Regions from separate parts of the Halomonas sp. ND22Bw genome, predicted to be linked through region 2. Evidence: predicted binding sites of a transcription regulator. Region 2 holds the regulator's gene; each other region holds the start of a gene.
What was found. The regulator PhoB, encoded in region 2, activates phosphate uptake and scavenging genes when phosphate is short. The targets are predictions, from matches to a motif close to TGTCATANNNNTGTCANA.

Region 1: a site for PhoB is predicted at 3,290-3,307, ahead of ugpB (sn-glycerol-3-phosphate ABC transporter substrate-binding protein UgpB). Genes of this name have one in related genera too.
Region 3: a site for PhoB is predicted at 3,720-3,737, ahead of elbB (isoprenoid biosynthesis glyoxalase ElbB). Genes of this name have one in related genera too.

Annotation. Positions count from the first base shown of each region.
Region 1 is NZ_PXWD01000009.1:56,400-61,913, reverse strand. It holds gene CVH10_RS12425 (sn-glycerol-3-phosphate import ATP-binding protein UgpC) at 1-14, opposite strand, end outside; gene ugpE (sn-glycerol-3-phosphate ABC transporter permease UgpE) at 43-888, opposite strand; gene ugpA (sn-glycerol-3-phosphate ABC transporter permease UgpA) at 905-1,780, opposite strand; gene ugpB (sn-glycerol-3-phosphate ABC transporter substrate-binding protein UgpB) at 1,879-3,195, opposite strand; gene CVH10_RS12405 (hypothetical protein) at 3,426-4,010, shown strand; gene azu (azurin) at 4,048-4,521, opposite strand; gene CVH10_RS12395 (NADPH:quinone reductase) at 4,690-5,514, shown strand, end outside.
Region 2 is NZ_PXWD01000003.1:303,682-309,195, reverse strand. It holds gene CVH10_RS06480 (FAD-dependent oxidoreductase) at 1-421, opposite strand, end outside; gene CVH10_RS06475 (chorismate lyase) at 559-1,035, shown strand; gene ubiA (4-hydroxybenzoate octaprenyltransferase) at 1,089-1,982, shown strand; gene phoB (phosphate regulon transcriptional regulator PhoB) at 2,107-2,796, shown strand; gene phoR (phosphate regulon sensor histidine kinase PhoR) at 2,798-4,111, shown strand; gene cysZ (sulfate transporter CysZ) at 4,196-4,936, opposite strand; gene phoU (phosphate signaling complex protein PhoU) at 5,020-5,514, opposite strand, start outside.
Region 3 is NZ_PXWD01000002.1:114,903-120,416, reverse strand. It holds gene ubiB (ubiquinone biosynthesis regulatory protein kinase UbiB) at 1-952, shown strand, start outside; gene CVH10_RS03455 (phosphoribosyl-ATP diphosphatase) at 981-1,316, shown strand; gene tatA (Sec-independent protein translocase subunit TatA) at 1,361-1,615, shown strand; gene tatB (Sec-independent protein translocase protein TatB) at 1,622-2,035, shown strand; gene tatC (twin-arginine translocase subunit TatC) at 2,032-2,814, shown strand; gene elbB (isoprenoid biosynthesis glyoxalase ElbB) at 2,909-3,568, opposite strand; gene ppk1 (polyphosphate kinase 1) at 3,908-5,514, shown strand, end outside.

The DNA of each region.
Region 1 (5,514 bases), on a different contig from region 2:
CGAAGCGTGGCCATAGGCGTCTCTCGTGTCCGTTGGAAAGCGTCATTTCTCGGCGTCGACCAGGCCCTTCACGAAGTAGCGCTGCATCAGCACGATCACCGCCACCGGCGGCAGCATGGCCAGCAGGGCGGTGGCCATGACCGTCTGCCAGGGGACCAGGTTGTCGGCCGAGGAGAGCAGGCGCTTGAGGCTGACCACGATGGTCATGTGATCGGATTCGGTGGTGATCAGCAGCGGCCAGAGATACTGGTTCCAGCCATAGAGGAACATGATCACGAACAGGGCGGCGATGTTGGTCGTCGACAGCGGCAGCAGGATGTCCTTGAGGAAGCGCCAGGGGCCGGCGCCGTCGACCCGGGCGGCCTCCAGCAGCTCCGGCGGCACGGTGAGGTAGAACTGCCGGAACAGGAAGGTCGCCGTGGCGCTGGCGATCAGCGGCAGGATCAGCCCCACGTAGGAGTTCAGCAGTCCCAGATCGGCCGCCACCTTGTAGGTGGGCATGATGCGCACTTCCACCGGCAGCATCAGGGTGATGAAGATCAGCCAGAAACACAGCCGACGCAGCGGAAAGCGGAAGAACACGATGGCGTAGGCGGCCAGGATGGCGATGGCGATCTTGCCGACGGCGATGCCCAGTGCCATGACCGTGGAATTGAGCAGCAGCCGGGTGACGTCGGTGCCCAGCCGGCCGACCGGTTCGGTGAGCACGGCGCGGAAGTTGTCGAGCCCTTCCGAGCCGAACCACAGCGGCGCGGTGCCGGTGTACAGCGAGGCCTGGTCGTGGGTGGCGGCGGTGATGGCCAGCCACACCGGCAGGCAGAAGGCGATCAGGGCCAGGATCAGCAGCGCATGGCTGGCGATGTCCAGGCCGGGGCGGCGGTAGCGCATGGGCGTCTCTCCGGTGTCAGTACTGGACCTTGCGCTCGAGGTAGCGGAACTGCAGCAGGGTGAGCAGGCCCACCAGTCCCATCAGCAGCACCGACTGGGCGGCGCTGGCGCCCAGGTCGTAGCCGATGAAGCCGTCCTCGAAGACCTTGTAGACCAGGGTGCGCGTAGCACCGCCGGGGCCGCCGGCGGTGGTGGCGTCGATGGTGCCGAAGGTCTCGAAGAAGGCGTAGACGCTGTTCATCACCAGCAGGAAGAATGCGGTCGGCGACAGCAGCGGGAAGGTGACGGTCCAGAAGCGCCGCCAGGGGCCGGCGCCGTCGATGGCGGCGGCCTCCAGCAGGCTCTTCGGGATCGCCTGCAGGCCGGCGAGGAAGAACACGAAGTTGTAGCTCATCTGTTTCCAGATCGAGGCCATCACCACCAGTGCCATGGCCTGGCCGCCGTTGAGCTGGTGGTTCCAGTCGATGCCGAGCGCGCCCAGGCCGGCGCTGACCAGGCCGAGTTCGGGGTCGAGCATGAAGCCCCACAGCACGCCCGCCACCGCGGGCGCCACCGCATAGGGCCAGACCAGCAGGGTCTTGTAGGCGCCGGCGCCCTTGATCACCCGATCGGCGAGCACCGCCAACAGCAGCGCCAGGGCCATGGCGCCCAGCGCCACGGCGACGCTGAAGGTCACGGTGATGCCCAGCGCGCGGTAGTACTCGGCCGAGGCCAGCACCCGGGCGAAGTTCTCGAAGGCGACGAAGGTACGGCCGAGGCCGAAGGGGTCCTCGACGTAGAAGGCCTGGAACATGGCCTGGGCGGCGGGCCAGAAGAAGAAGATCGCCACGACGGCCAGCTGCGGGGCGAGCAGCAGCCAGGGCGTGACGCGGTGATGCCGGAAGGTCGCCATGGTCGTCTATCGCTGGAGAGGAAAGGAAGCCGGCGCGCCCGGACGGCGCGCCGGCAATGGGACAACGGCCAGGGCCTCAGGGCCGCCGGCCAGGCGGGTCAGCCGTTGGCCTGCTGGAAGCGTTCCAGCAGCTCGTTGCCGCGGCGCACGGCCTCGCTCAGGCCTTCCTCGGCGCTCGCGTCGCCGTTGAAGATGCGCTCCAGCTGCTCCTCGATGACGTCGCGGATCTGCGGCATGTTGCCCAGGCGAAGCCCCTTGGAATTGGCCGTGGGCGTGACGCCGGTCATCTGCTCGATGGCCACGGCGCTGCCCGGGTTCTGCTCGTAGAAGCCTTGCTGCTGGCCGAGTTCGTAGGCCGCCTGGGTGATCGGCAGATAGCCGGAGAACTGGTGCCAGTCGGCCTGGACCTCGGCGGAAGAGAGATAGTCGAAGAAGCGCGCCACGCCCTGATAGACCTCGTCGCTCTTGCCGGCCAGCACCCACAGCGAGGCGCCGCCGATGATGCTGTTCTGCGGCGTGTCGACCAGGTCGCTGTCGTAGGGCAGCGGGGCGACGGAGAAGTCGAAGTCCTCGGCGTTGGCGCGCACGCCCGCCAGCGAGGCGGAGGACGCCATCAGCATGGCGCAGCGGCCGGTGTAGAAGGCCGGGGCGGCATCGTCGAAGCGGCCGCCGTAGTCGAAACGGCCGTCCTGCTGCCAGTCGGCCAGGCGCTGGATGTGATCGACGGCGGCGGTGTCGGCGATGCTCAGGCGGGCCTCGAGCCCGCCGAAGCCGTTCTGCTCGGTGGCGAAGGGCAGGTCGTTGCGCGCCGAGAAGTTCTCGAGCTGGATCCAGGACGGCCAGGTGGTGGTCATGCCGCACTCGGCGGCGCCTGAATCGACGATCCGGCCCAGGGTCTCGCCGAGCCCCTGCCAGGTGGTCGGCACCTCGTCCACGCCGGCCTGGTCGAGGATGTCGCGGTTGACGTAGACCACCGGTGTCGAGGAATTGAAGGGCATGGACAGCATGCGGCCGTCGGCGTCGGTGTAGTAGCCGGTCACGGCGGGCAGGAAGGCGCCGGGATCGACGTCCTGGCCCGACTCGCTCATCAGCTCGTGGACCGGCACGATGGCGCCCTCGGCGTTCATCATGGTGGCGGTGCCGACCTCGTAGATCTGCACGATGGCCGGGGCCTCGCCGGCACGGAAGGCGGCGATGGCGCCGGTCATGGTTTCCGAGTAGTTGCCACGGAAGGACGGCTCGACGACATAGTCGTCCTGGGAGGCGTTGAAGTCGGCGGCGATCTCGTCGACCTTGTTGCCCAGTTCGCCGCCCATGGCGTGCCACCAGGCGATCTCGGTGGCCCCGTGGGCGGACAGCGACAGGCCGGCGGCGGCCATTCCCAGGGTCAGTGCTCCAGCGTACAGGCGTGGCATCGGAATCTCCTTGTCCATCGAGTCTTGGCTGAGAGAAGGCCCGGGCCGTGCATGTGCCGACGGCCGGCGAGCGACAAATACATTAGGAAAACTCGATGACAGCCTCGTGACCGTTTGGCTGCCCGGTGCCGAGCGGGGCGAGAGCGAAGGGCGCGTCTATGCTAGGCTGCGCGCTTTCAGGCTCGGCTGCGCCGGGCATCGAAGGCAGTCATGAAGGAGAGCCGGAAGCGATGAAAGTGGTGCATATCAAGAACGCGGCCCAGCGTGAGGCCTGTCTGGCGCGGCTGTGCGCCGAGGCCTATGGCCAGGACGCCGGCATCGCCCCGCTGGTGACCTTCGCCGGGGTGACGGGCGTGCTGTTTCCGCAGGAGGCCGCACGTCTGCTGGCGCTGGCCGACGATCAAGGGAAGCCGCTGGCACTGGCGCTGCTGGCGCTGGACGAATCCGGTGAGGGCATGACCGTGATGCAGCTGGCGGATCTCGACACCGAGACGGTGAAGGCGCCGTCGATGCGGCTGGTGGGCGAGCTGGCGATGCGCGCGCCGCTGCGCGTGGACGCCACCGACGAGACGCAGGAAGCCCGCTTCCGCGAGGCCGGTATCGAGCGCTGGTTCAGCGGCAAGGCGGGCGTACGCATCGGGCTGTCGAAGCGTCATCCGGCCACCGGGCTCGATGACCTTCCGCGCACGCTGACGGTGGACGAGCAGGGCGTGGTGCAGTCGTTCAAGCGCGACCGGGCGCAGTTCGACGACTACAAGCAGCGCTTCGTGAACGGCCTGGAGAACTTCCCCGCCACCCTGTCGGCGCGGCACTGAGGCGGGAGGCGCGCCGCCTTGGCGGCGCGCACTGGGATCACCCTTCGACGGTGAAGGTGCCCTTCATCAGGCTGGAGTGGCCCGGGAAGGAGCAGAAGAAGGTCAGGTCGCGACCGGCCAGGCCTTCGGTGTCGAAGGTGACGCTGGTGCTCTCGCCGCCGCCGATGACGTCGGTGGCGGCCAGCACGCGGTCGTCGTCCGCCGGCAGATAGTCGCTCTCGAGGCCGGTGCTCATGCCGGCCTGGGCCACGCCCTGAACGTCGGACGTCTCGCTGAGCACCCAGTTGTGGCCCATCACGCTGGCCTGCATCTGGCCGGTGTGCTCCAGCGTCACGGTGACCTCGTCGCAGCTGGCCGGCACGCTCATGGCGTCCTGGTTGAACTGCATCTGGTCGTTGCCCTCGATGGTCAGCTGGCACTGTTCGCCGTCCTGGGCCATGGCGGGGGCGGCGGTCAGGGTCGCGGCCAGGGCGGTGGCGGCGAGCAACCAGGTAGCGTTGGTAGCTTTCATAGCGGCATCCTTCCTGTCGTCACTTTGGTGATGTTTCTGTATACACTTTGCATTCTTCGCCGAGCCTTCCAGGGCTGTCAAGCCCTGTCGGTCGCGGGGACGCTTGACCGCACGGTAAGGTAGCGTTTGACTGACGGTTCCTTCATTAGCGGTTTAAGGGTATCCAACATGGCCAAGCGCATCCAGTTCGCCCGCACCGGCGGGCCCGAGGTCCTCGAGCTCGTCGACGTCCCTCCCGTCGAGCCGGGGCACGGGGAGGTGCGGGTCCGCCATCAGGCGGTGGGCCTGAACTTCATCGACATCTATTTCCGCACCGGGCTGTATCCGGCGCCGGCGTTGCCGTCGGGGCTCGGTACCGAGGGCGCGGGCGTCGTCGAGGCGGTGGGCGAAGGCGTCGAGCACCTGGCGGTGGGCGATCGCGTGGCCTATGCCCAGGGGCCGCTGGGTGCCTACGCCGAGAGCCACGTGCTGCCGGCGGAGAAGGTGGTGACGCTGCCCGACGGCATCGATGCCGAGACCGCGGCGGCGGCCATGCTCAAGGGCCTGACCGTGCAGTACCTGCTGCGTCAGACCTACCCGCTCCAGGGCGGCGAGACGATTCTCTTCCACGCCGCGGCCGGCGGCGTCGGCTCCATCGCCTGCCAGTGGGCGAAGGCGCTGGGCGTGAAGCTGATCGGTACGGTGAGCTCGCCGGAGAAGGCGGCGCTGGCCGAGAAGAACGGCGCCTGGGCGACCATCGACACCACCCGCGAGGACGTGGTGGAGCGGGTTCGCGAGCTGACCGGGGGCGCCATGTGCGACGTGGTCTACGACTCGGTGGGCAAGGACACCTGGGAGACCTCGCTGGACTGCCTGAAGCAGCGTGGCCTGATGGTCAGCTTCGGCAATGCCTCGGGCCCGGTGGAGGGCGTCAACATCGGCATTCTCAACCAGAAGGGCTCGCTGTTCGTGACCCGCCCGAGCCTCAACGGCTATGCCGATACCCGAGAGCGA
Region 2 (5,514 bases):
GGGCGGCGTGGAAGGCACGGTAGTCGTCGAGATCGTTGACGGTATGGACCCGGCCGGCCAGCGCCTCGGGAATGGCGAAGGGCGGCGCCGGAGCCGCGCCGGTGGCCAGCACCAGCTCGCCCCAGGGCAGCCGCTCGGCGCCGAGGGTCAGGGTGCGCGCGGCCGGGTCGATGGCCTCGACCCGGGTGTGCGTGCGCATCGTCACACCGAGCTGGTCGGCCGCCTCCAGGGCGCTGCGCGAGGCCAGGCGATCCGGCGGCAGGCGCTTGGCGAAGCCGGTGGAGAGCAGCGGCTTGGAGTAGTCCTCGCCGCCGTCGGCGGTGATCAGGGTGATGGGGCGCTCGGACTGCCGGGTCCGGACCTGGCGCGCCAGGCCCAGCCCGGCCATGCCGGAGCCGATGATGGTCAGGGGTGCGCTCATGGGGCTCCTCGCTGCAGGGGCGCGACGGCCCGACATGGTACACTAGCCGCCCTTTGCATTGGACGCGGAGTAGCGCAGTGAATCACGGTCCGGCCCTCGCTCCCCGATGGCGCCCCCTGGCGGCGGCCCGCCCCGCCATGAGCCCGGCCTGGTGGCGTTGGGTCGCCTCCCGGGACTCGCTGACCCGTCGGCTGATCGAGGCCGGCGCGCCGCGCCGCTTCCGGGTCAGGCTGCTCGACCAGCGCCTGGGCCGGCCGCGGCGCGACGAGGCCCTGGCACTGGGCATGGCGCCGGGCCGCCTGGCCTGGCGGCGCGAGGTCGCGCTGTGCCTCGACGACCGGCCCTGGGTGATGGCGCGCTCGGTGGCCCCGCTTCACGGCCTCCGTGGCCAGCGGCTGGCGGGCCTCGGCGAGCGCTCGCTGGGCCACTGGCTGTTCCGCCAGCCCGGCCTCGAGCGCGGCCCCATCGAGGTCAGCGCCGACCCGGCCCCCTTCCACGACGCCCCCGGCCCCTGGGGCCGACGCTCGGTGCTGCGCCACGGCCGCTTCGCGGTGCTGGTCCAGGAGTTCTTCCTCGACGACATGGCGGATGACCTGGCCCTGCCGGCGCGATAGGCTCCCAGACATCGCCCGAAACCCGTGTCGTCCGATTCAACCGAGAGACCCACATGGAACGTTCCCTGATGCGCCCCAAGGGGCTGGCCCGGCTGCCCGACTTCCTGCATCTGACCCGCCTCGACCGCCCCATCGGCACCTGGCTGCTGATGTGGCCAACGCTGTGGGCGCTGTGGGCCGCGGCCGAGGGCGTTCCCGAGCGCCGGCTGCTGCTGATCTTCGTCGCCGGGGTCTACCTGATGCGGGCCGCGGGCTGCGTGGTCAACGACTACGCCGACCGCCACTTCGACGGCCACGTGAAGCGGACGAAGTCGCGTCCGCTGGCCACCGGACGCATCGGCGAAGGCGAGGCCAAGGCGCTGTTCGCCGGCCTGGTGCTGGCGGCCTTCGTGCTGGTGTGCTTCACCAACGCCTTCACCGTGATGCTGTCGGTGGGCGGCGTGATCCTGGCCTTCGTCTACCCCTTCATGAAGCGCTACACCCACCTGCCCCAGGTGGTGCTGGGGGCGGCCTTCTCGTGGGCCATTCCCATGGCCTTCGGCGCGGTGCTCGGCCATGTGCCGCTGGAGGCCTGGCTGCTGTTCGCCGCCAACGTGCTGTGGACCGTGGCCTACGACACCGAGTACGCCATGGTCGACCGCGACGACGACCTGCGCATCGGCATCAAGTCCACCGCGGTGCTGTTCGGCCGCGCCGACAAGCTGATCATCGGCCTTTTGCAGCTGGCCACGCTGGCCCTGCTGGCCTGGGCCGGCGAACGCCTCGGCCTGGGCGGCTTCTTCTGGGTCGGCCTGGCCGCCATGGCGGCGACCTTCGTCCACCAGCAGCGGCTGATCCGCCACCGCGATCGCGAGCGCTGCTTCCAGGCCTTCCTCAACAACCACTGGTCGGGGCTGCTGGCGTTCGCCGGCATCGCGCTGTCGCTGTGGCCGGGCGCCGGCGGGTGATGCCGGACGGGGTCGAACGACGGGGCTGAACGGGGGCGACAGGCGGGGACTGTCACGGTATTGTCACAAGGACATGCTGTCATCGTCACCAATATGTCATTGATCTCGACCATGAGGCCCCGGGATGACCGCCAAGACCGTACTGATCGTCGATGATGAAGCGCCCATCCGCGAGATGATCGCCGTGGCGCTGGAGATGGCCGACTATCGCGTCCTCGAGGCGGACAATGCCCAGAGCGCCCACGCCATGGTCGTCGATCACCAGCCCGACCTGGTGCTGCTGGACTGGATGATGCCCGGCACCAGCGGCGTCGAGCTCTCCCGCCGCCTGAAGCGCGAGGAAGGCACCTCGGAACTGCCGATCATCATGCTCACCGCCAAGGGCGAAGAGGACAACAAGATCCAGGGCCTCGAATCCGGGGCCGACGACTACATCACCAAGCCCTTCTCGCCCCGCGAGCTGGTGGCGCGCCTCAAGGCGGTGCTGCGCCGCGCCACGCCGCGCGGCGTCGAGGAGCCGGTGCAGGTCGAGGGTCTGATGCTCGACCCGGTCAGCCACCGGGTCAGCATCGACGGCCAGTCGCTGGAAATCGGCCCCACCGAGTACCGCCTGCTGCAATTCTTCATGACCCACCAGGAGCGCGCCTATACCCGCGGCCAGCTGCTCGATCAGGTCTGGGGCGGCAACGTCTACGTCGAGGAGCGCACCGTGGACGTGCACATCCGCCGCCTGCGCAAGGCGCTGGGCGAGCCGCACCAGCAGCTGATCCAGACCGTGCGCGGGACCGGCTACCGCTTCTCCGCCAAGGGCTGACGTGGGCCGGCTGTGGCGACGCGAATGGTGGCGGCTGGGTGCCCTGGTGGGCGCCGGCGCCCTGGTCGGCTGGCCCTTCGGCTTCAGCGGCACCGGCATCGCCGTGGGGCTCGCCCTCTATCTCTTCTACCAGCTGCGCCAGCTGCACGCCCTGCAGGAATGGCTGACCCATCATCCCCATGACGAGCCGCCCTCGGCCTCCGGCCTGTGGGGCGAGCTGTTCGATCGCCTCTACCGCTACCAGAAGGGCCAGCGCCTCACCCAGCGCCGGCTGCGCGACACCCTGAGCCGTATCCAGGAGTCCTCGGAGGCGATGCGCGACAGCGTGGTGATGCTCGACCGCCACGGCGACATGGAGTGGTGGAACAGCGCCGCCGAACGCATGCTGGGCCTCAAGCCGGCCCTGGACCGCGGCCAGCACATCACCAACCTGATGCGCGACCCGAGCTTCGTCGACTACTTCCACGCCCGGGACTATCGCGAGCCGCTGACGCTGTGCTCGCCGATCGACGAGAACCTCATCCTGCAGTTCCAGATCACCCTCTACGGCGACGACGAGCGCCTGGTGATGGCCCGCGACATCACCCGCCTGCACCGCCTGGAGCAGATGCGTCGCGACTTCGTGGCCAACGTGTCCCACGAGCTGCGCACCCCGCTCACCGTGCTGGCGGGCTACCTCGAGACCTACGGCGACATGGCCGAGATGCTGCCCGAGCGCCTGGGCCGAGGCATCGGCCAGATGCAGAGCCAGACCAAGCGCATGCAGAACCTGGTCAACGACCTGCTGCTGCTGTCGCGGCTGGAGAACGACCAGGGCGGCCACGACGACATCCGCATCGACCCCACCAGCCTGCTCGAGGCCGTGCGGCGCGACGCCGAGGCGCTGTCCGAGGGCCACCACCAGCTGGAGGTGGCGGTCGAGGAGCCCCGCGGCCTGCTCGGCTCGGAGAAGGAGCTGCACAGCACCGTTTCCAACCTGGCCTTCAATGCCGTGCGCTATGCCGGCGAGGGCAGCCGCATCGTGCTGCGCTGGCGCCCCTGGGGCGACGGCGCCTGCCTGGAGGTGGAGGACGACGGCGAGGGCATCGATCCGCTGCACATCCCGCGCCTGACCGAGCGCTTCTACCGGGTCGACAAGGGCCGCAGCACCGCCACCGGCGGCACCGGCCTGGGGCTGGCCATCGTCAAGCACGTGCTGCTGCGCCACGACGCCCAGCTGGAGATCGACTCCCGGCTCGGCGAGGGCGCCACCTTCCGCTGCATCTTCCCCGCCGCCCGCCTCACCGACGCCGCGCCGGCTTCGCGGCGCGCTTGATCCCGTCCCCGTACGCCACTCCGCCCGGCGCAGGCCGGGCGGAGGGATGTCACGTGATCACGACGCCTGCCCGGGGCGCGGGCATCAGCGCCTCGCCGGGGCAGCGTCGGGGGTCAGCGCCCGGTAGTGGTCTTCCCACATCAGCACCGCGCCGGCCACGGCACCGGGCAGCAGGAACAGGTTGGCCAGCGGCAGCCAGGTGATCAGCATCACCCAGCCGCCGTAGGTGAGCGTCGGCCAGCGGCGCGCGGCCAGCCGGCGGCGCATGTCGGCGAAGGTCACCTTGTTGTTGTCCATGGGATAGTCGAGGTAGGTGACCGCCATCATCCAGGCCGAGAACAGCAGCCACAGCAGCGGGGCGACCAGGTTGATCACCGGGATCCAGCCGATCACGAACAGCAGCGCCATGCGCGGCAGGATGTAGCCCAGCTTGACCAGTTCACGGCCCAGGGCATCGATGGCGGTGCGTGCCAGGCCGCGGTCGTCCAGCGGCGGCCGGCCGGTCACCTCGCGCTCGACCTTCTCGGCCAGCAGGCCGTAGAAGGGCGCGGCGATCAGCTGGGTCACCAGGGTGAAGCTGAAGAACACGATCAGCCCCAGGCTGAGCACGAACAGCGGCCAGATCAGCCACGACAGCCAGTCGAGCCAGCCCGGCACCATGGCCATCCAGCCGTCGAGCCAGCCGCCGAAGTGGGTCAGCACGTAGCTCAGCATGGCGGCGTAGACCACCAGGTTGGCCAGTATCGGCAGGAACACGTAGCGGCGCAGGCCGGGGGTGTAGACCAGGCGGGTTCCCCGGGACAGCGCCGAGAAGGCATCCAGCATCGGTGTCATTTCCTCCATCACGACGACGGCGGCCGTCGCCAGGGGCGACGGCCGCTTCTTTGACGGTAGCGGTCGAGCGGGGTTCAGCCCTCGTCGCCGCGCACCTCGTCGTCGAGATCATCCGGGGCCGTGTGGCGGATGTCGAGCCCCTTGACCAGATAGACCACGTATTCGGCCAGGTTGTTGGAGTGATCGCCGATCCGCTCCAGGGCGCGCAGGATCCACATGATGCCCAGAACCGGGGAGATCGCCCGGGCGTCTTCCATCATGAAGGTCATCAGCGAGCGCATGGCGCTCTTGTACTCGTTGTCGACCTGCTCGTCCTCCTGGACCACCTTGAGCGCCATCTCGGTGTCGAAGCGGGCAAAGGCGGTCAGAGCGTCGCGCATCATCTTGCGCACGTGCTCGCTGATCACGCGTACCTCGACGAAGCCGCGGCTGCCGTTCTGGCTCTCGACCAGCTCCAGGGCATTGCGGGCGATCTTGCTGGCCTCGTCGCCGATGCGCTCCAGGTCGGAGGCGGCGCGGATCACCGCCAGCACCAGGCGCAGGTCGGAGGCCGCCGGCTGACGGCGGGC
Region 3 (5,514 bases), on a different contig from region 2:
CCACTGGGCGCTGACCCGCCGCCGGGTGATGGTCCAGGAGCGCATCCACGGCATCCCGGTGGCCGATCTCGCGGCCCTCGAGGCCCAGGGCACCGACCTGCGCCGGCTGGCCGAACGCGGCGTGGAGATCTTCTTCACCCAGGTGTTCCGCGACAACTTCTTCCACGCCGACATGCACCCGGGCAACATCTTCGTGTCCCGCGAGACGCCCTGGAACCCCCAGTACATCGCCATCGACTGCGGCATCGTCGGCAGCCTGACCCGCGAGGATCAGGACTACCTGGCGCGCAACCTGCTGGCCTTCTTCCACCAGGACTACTACGAGGTAGCGGCGCTGCACATCGAGTCGGGCTGGGTCAGCGAGGACACCCGGGCCAACGAGTTCGCCGCCGCGGTACGCACCGTGTGCGAACCGATCCTCGAGAAGCCGCTCAAGGACATCTCCTTCGGCCAGGTGCTGCTGGGCCTGTTCCAGACCGCCCGGCGCTTCAACATGGAGGTCCAGCCGCAGCTGGTGCTGCTGCAGAAGACCCTGCTCAACATCGAGGGCCTGGGCCGCCAGCTGTATCCGGACCTCGACCTCTGGGCCACCGCCAAGCCCTACCTGGAAGACTGGATGAAGGAGCGCGCCGGCGCCCGCGGGCTGTGGGAATCCATGAAGCGCCAGGCGCCCGAGCTCTCGCGCCAGCTCCCCGAGCTGCCGGTGCTCGCCCACCAGGCGCTGGCCCGAGCCGAGCATGGCCACCAGCAGCGACAGCGACAGGGCGAGGCCCTTGGCGCCATCCAGCGTGGCCTGGAAAGCCAGGCCCGCCGCCAGCGCCGCCTGCGCCTGGGGCTGCTGATCGCGGCCGCGGCACTCGCCTGGCAGCCGCTGGTCCAATGGGCAGACGGCCAGCCCTGGCCGGTGCTCGGCGCGGCGGCCATCGGCGCCCTGCTGCTGGCCTGGAACTGATCCACCTACTGCAACGGAAACGTCTCATATGAGCGATATTCTCGACCGCCTCGACGAGGTCCTGACCAGCCGTCGCCAGGCCGCGCCCGACGACTCTTACGTGGCCAGCTTGCATCACAAGGGCCTGAACAAGATACTCGAGAAAGTCGGCGAGGAAGCCACCGAGACGCTGCTCGCGGCCAAGGACGCCGAGCGGGGCGACGAGGCGGCCCGTCAGGCGCTGGTCGCCGAGACGACCGACCTGTGGTTCCACAGCCTGGTGATGCTGTCGCACATGGGGCTGAGTCACCGCGAGGTCCTCGACGAGCTGTCTCGCCGCTTCGGCCTGTCCGGCCACGACGAAAAGGCCGCGCGGCCCCGATAAGACCACGACGCCGGTCCCCGGCGCAGCAACCTGAGGTATTCCCTATGTTAGGCGGCATCAGTATCTGGCAACTCCTGATCGTCCTCGGCATCATCATCCTGATCTTCGGCACCAAGAAGCTGCGCAACGTCGGCGGCGACCTCGGCGGCGCGGTCAAGGGCTTCAAGAAGGCCATGGGCGAGGAAGAGAAGAGCGACGATAGCGACAAGTCCCAGGCCCAGGTGCGCCACGACGACGAGGGCCGGACCTACGACGTCCACGCCGAGCGCAAGCCCGAGGAATCGGAAGAGCGCAAGTAAGCCGCCATGTTCGACATCGGCTTTCTCGAACTCCTGTTCATCGGCGTGGTGGGGCTGCTGGTGCTGGGTCCCGAGCGCCTGCCCAAGGCCGCCCGCACCACCGGGATGTGGGTCGGCCGCATCAAGCGCACGGTCTCCGGCATGCAGCGCGAGATCAACGCCCAGCTCGAGGCGGAGGAGCTGCGTCAGAAGCTCAACGAGCAGCAGAAGAAGCTCGACGAGGGCATCAACCGGGTCAAGCGCGACGTCGAACGCTCGGTGGAAACGCCCGCCGATCAGGGCGATCGCCGCGCCGGCGCCACCCCCAAGGAACACGCCGAGGCCTCGCCCGAGCATCGCCTCGACGACGCCCTGGGGCGCGTTCGCCGGCAGGCCGATGACGCCGACTCCGACGCCCACGAGGACGCCTCTTCCCGATGAGCCAAACCGACGATTCCCAGGGCCCCGGACAGGCGCAGGCCCCGCTGATCGAGCACCTGATCGAGCTGCGCTCGCGGCTGCTGCGCGCGGTGATCGCGATACTCGTGATCTTCCTCGGCCTCTACGCCTTCGCCAACGACATCTACGCCTTCGTCGCCCAGCCGTTGATGGCGCTGCTGCCGGAAGGCTCGCGGATGATCGCCACCGAGGTGGCCTCGCCGTTCCTGGCGCCCTTCAAGCTGACCCTGGTGGTGGCGGTGTTCATCGCCGTGCCCTTCGTGCTGCACCAGGCCTGGGCCTTCATCGCCCCGGGGCTGTACGACAACGAGAAGGCCCTGGCGCTGCCGCTGCTGGCCTCCAGCGTGGCGCTGTTCTACGCCGGGGCCGCCTTCGCCTACTACGTGGTCTTCCCGCTGCTGTTCCAGTTCTTCACCCAGACCGGGCCGGAAGACGTGGCGGTGATGACCGACATCAACCAGTACCTCAACTTCGTGCTCAAGCTGTTCTTCGCCTTCGGCGTGGCCTTCGAGATCCCGATCGCCACCTTCCTGCTGATCCTGAGCGGGGCGACCACGGTGGAGAGCCTGTCGAAGAAGCGCCCCTACGTGGTACTGGGCTGCTTCGTGATCGGCATGCTGATGACCCCGCCGGACGTGGTCTCCCAAAGCCTGCTGGCGGTGCCGATGTATCTGCTCTACGAGGTCGGCCTGCTGTTCGGCCGGCTGGTGCGTCGCAAGCGCGACCGGGAGGCCGCCGACGAGGAAGCCGCCGAGGAATAGGCAAGCACATCATCCATGACATGAAAAAACCCCGAGGGCCCAGGCCCTCGGGGTTTTTCTTGTCGCTCGGCGCTTGTAGCTCGTGGCTCGGCGCTTACAGGTCCATCAGCTCGTCGATGCGATCCACCAGCTTGAAGATGCCGGTGGCCGCCTCGCCCAGGCGGGTGGCGATCATGTAGGCCGGCGTGGTCACCACGCGATGCTCGAAGTCGACCACGATGTCCTCCACGCCACAGCTGCGATGCAGGCCGCCCATGCTGCTGATGGCGCCCGCCACGCCCGGATCGTGGCCGATGGTGACGGCAATGCCCGGCCCCAGCAGGCGCGGCACCATCACCGGCGCGATGCACATCAGGCCGATCGGCTTGCGGTCCTCGTGGAACTCGCCCAGCACGTCCACCAGCCCCTCATGGATCACCATGTCGGCGCCCGCCTCGGCGAAGTTGGAGAGATTCTTGGCCGCGCCGAAGCCGCCTGGCAGGATGACGGCGTCGAACTCGTCGGCCTCCAGCTCGGCCAGCGGAGAGATCTCGCCGCGCGCCAGTCGCGCCGACTCGACCAGCACGCTGCGCCGCTCCTCGACCGCCTCGCCGCTGCGATGGTCGATCACGTCGCTCTGGTCAATGTCGGGGGCGAAGCAGCGATAGCCGATGCCCAGCTGGTCCAGACGCAACAGGGTCAGGGTGGTCTCGTAGATCTCCGAGCCATCCTGAACACCGCATCCCGACAGAATGACCGCCACCTGCTTGCTCATTATGCGTCTCCTTGTGCGCCCCCCGCCGGTCGTCGACGGGGCCGATGAACATGAAGTCACCACTTTAGAGAGTCGCCGGTAGCGCGACAAGACGCGTCTTTCGGCGCCGGGGCGCGCTGATATACTCGAGAGAGTCCTGCTACCGGACGACTGTCATCATTTTGTCATTTATTGGCACCAGACTTGCCACGGCGGCCGAGCCCGGCCCCGCCTGCCCCTGATCGTCTCCGGCAACAGACGATGCGCGACGCCTCCCGGCGCCACGGGCAGGACGGCATCATGAACGATAACGCCCGACGAGCGACGCGGCCGCCCGCGGGCCGACGACAGGGTACTTCCATGGACGATTCACGTAGCCCCGACACCTCGGTCACCTCCGAGCCCGCCGCGACAGGCGAGCTCCAGAGCGAGATGCCCACACCGCGCATCAACCAGACCCGCACAGGGATCAAGCCCAAGGCGCTGCCCGACCCCGAGGCCGACCTCGCCGACCCCGGCCTCTACTTCAACCGCGAGCTCTCCCATCTGCAGTTCAACGTGCGGGTGCTGGAGCAGGCCCTGGACGAGGCGCATCCGCTGCTCAACCGGTTGATGTTCCTGCTGATCTTTTCCTCGAACATGGACGAGTTCTTCGAGATCCGCGTGGCCGGCCTGAAGAACCAGATCATGGTCGGCGACGCCTCCTCCGGCGCCGACGGTCGCTCGCCGCGCTCGGTACTGAGCGAGATCTCGCAGATCGCCCACGAACAGGTCGATCGCCAGTACCGCATCCTCAACGACACCCTGCTGCCCGCCCTCGAGGGCCAGGGCCTGCGCTTCCGCCGCCGCGGCGACTGGACCGAGGCCCAGCGCACCTGGGTCAAGGACTACTTCGAAAGCGAGATCATGCCGGTGATCAGTCCCATCGGCCTCGATCCCTCGCACCCCTTCCCGCGCCTGGTCAACAAGAGCCTCAACTTCATCGTCGAGCTCGAGGGCAAGGACGCCTTCGGCCGCGAGGGCGGCCTGGCCATCCTGCCCGCCCCGCGCTCGCTGCCCCGGGTGATCGCCCTGCCCGACGAGCTCTGCGAGGAAGGCTTCACCGAATACGTCTTCCTGTCGTCGATGATTCACGCCCACGCCGAGGAAGTGTTCCCCGGCATGAAGGTGAACGGCTGCTACCAGTTCCGTCTGACCCGCAACGCCGACCTCTCGGTGGACCCCGAGGACGTCTCCGACCTGGCCTCGGCGCTGCGCGGCGAGCTGCTCTCGCGCCGCTACGGCAGCGGCGTGCGTCTCGAGGTCGCCAACAACTGCCCCGACGAGCTGACCGAGTTCCTGCTCAAGCTGTTCAAGCTCGAAGAGGCCGATCTCTACCGGGTCAACGGCCCGGTGAACCTGACCCGCATGATGTCGGTGCTGGGCGAGGTGGAGCGCCCGGAACTGTGCTATCGCGCCTTCACGCCCGGCCTGCCCAAGGCGCTGCGCAAGCGCGACAGCGTGCTGCAGGCCATGGCCGAGCAGGACATCCTGCTGCACCATCCCTTCCACTCCTTCTCCCCGGTGGAGGAAATGCTGCGCGAGGCCGCCCGCGACCCCGAGGTGCTGGCCATCAAGCAGACCCTCTACCGCACCGGCGCCGACTCCCCCATCGTCAACGCCCTGGTGGAGGCCGCCGGCAACGGCAAGGAAGTCACGGTGGTGATCGAGCTGCGGGCGCGTTTCGACGAGGCCGACAACCTGGCCCTGGCCTCGCGCCTGCAGGAGGCCGGCGCCATCGTCATCTACGGCGTGATGGCCTACAAGACCCACGCCAAGATGATGCACATCGTGCGGCGCGAGAAGGGCCAGCTGCGCCACTATGCCCACCTGGGCACCGGCAACTACCACTCCAAGACCGCCAAGCTCTACACCGACTACAGCCTGCTGACCGCCAACCCCGTGCTGTGCGCCGACGTGCACAAGGT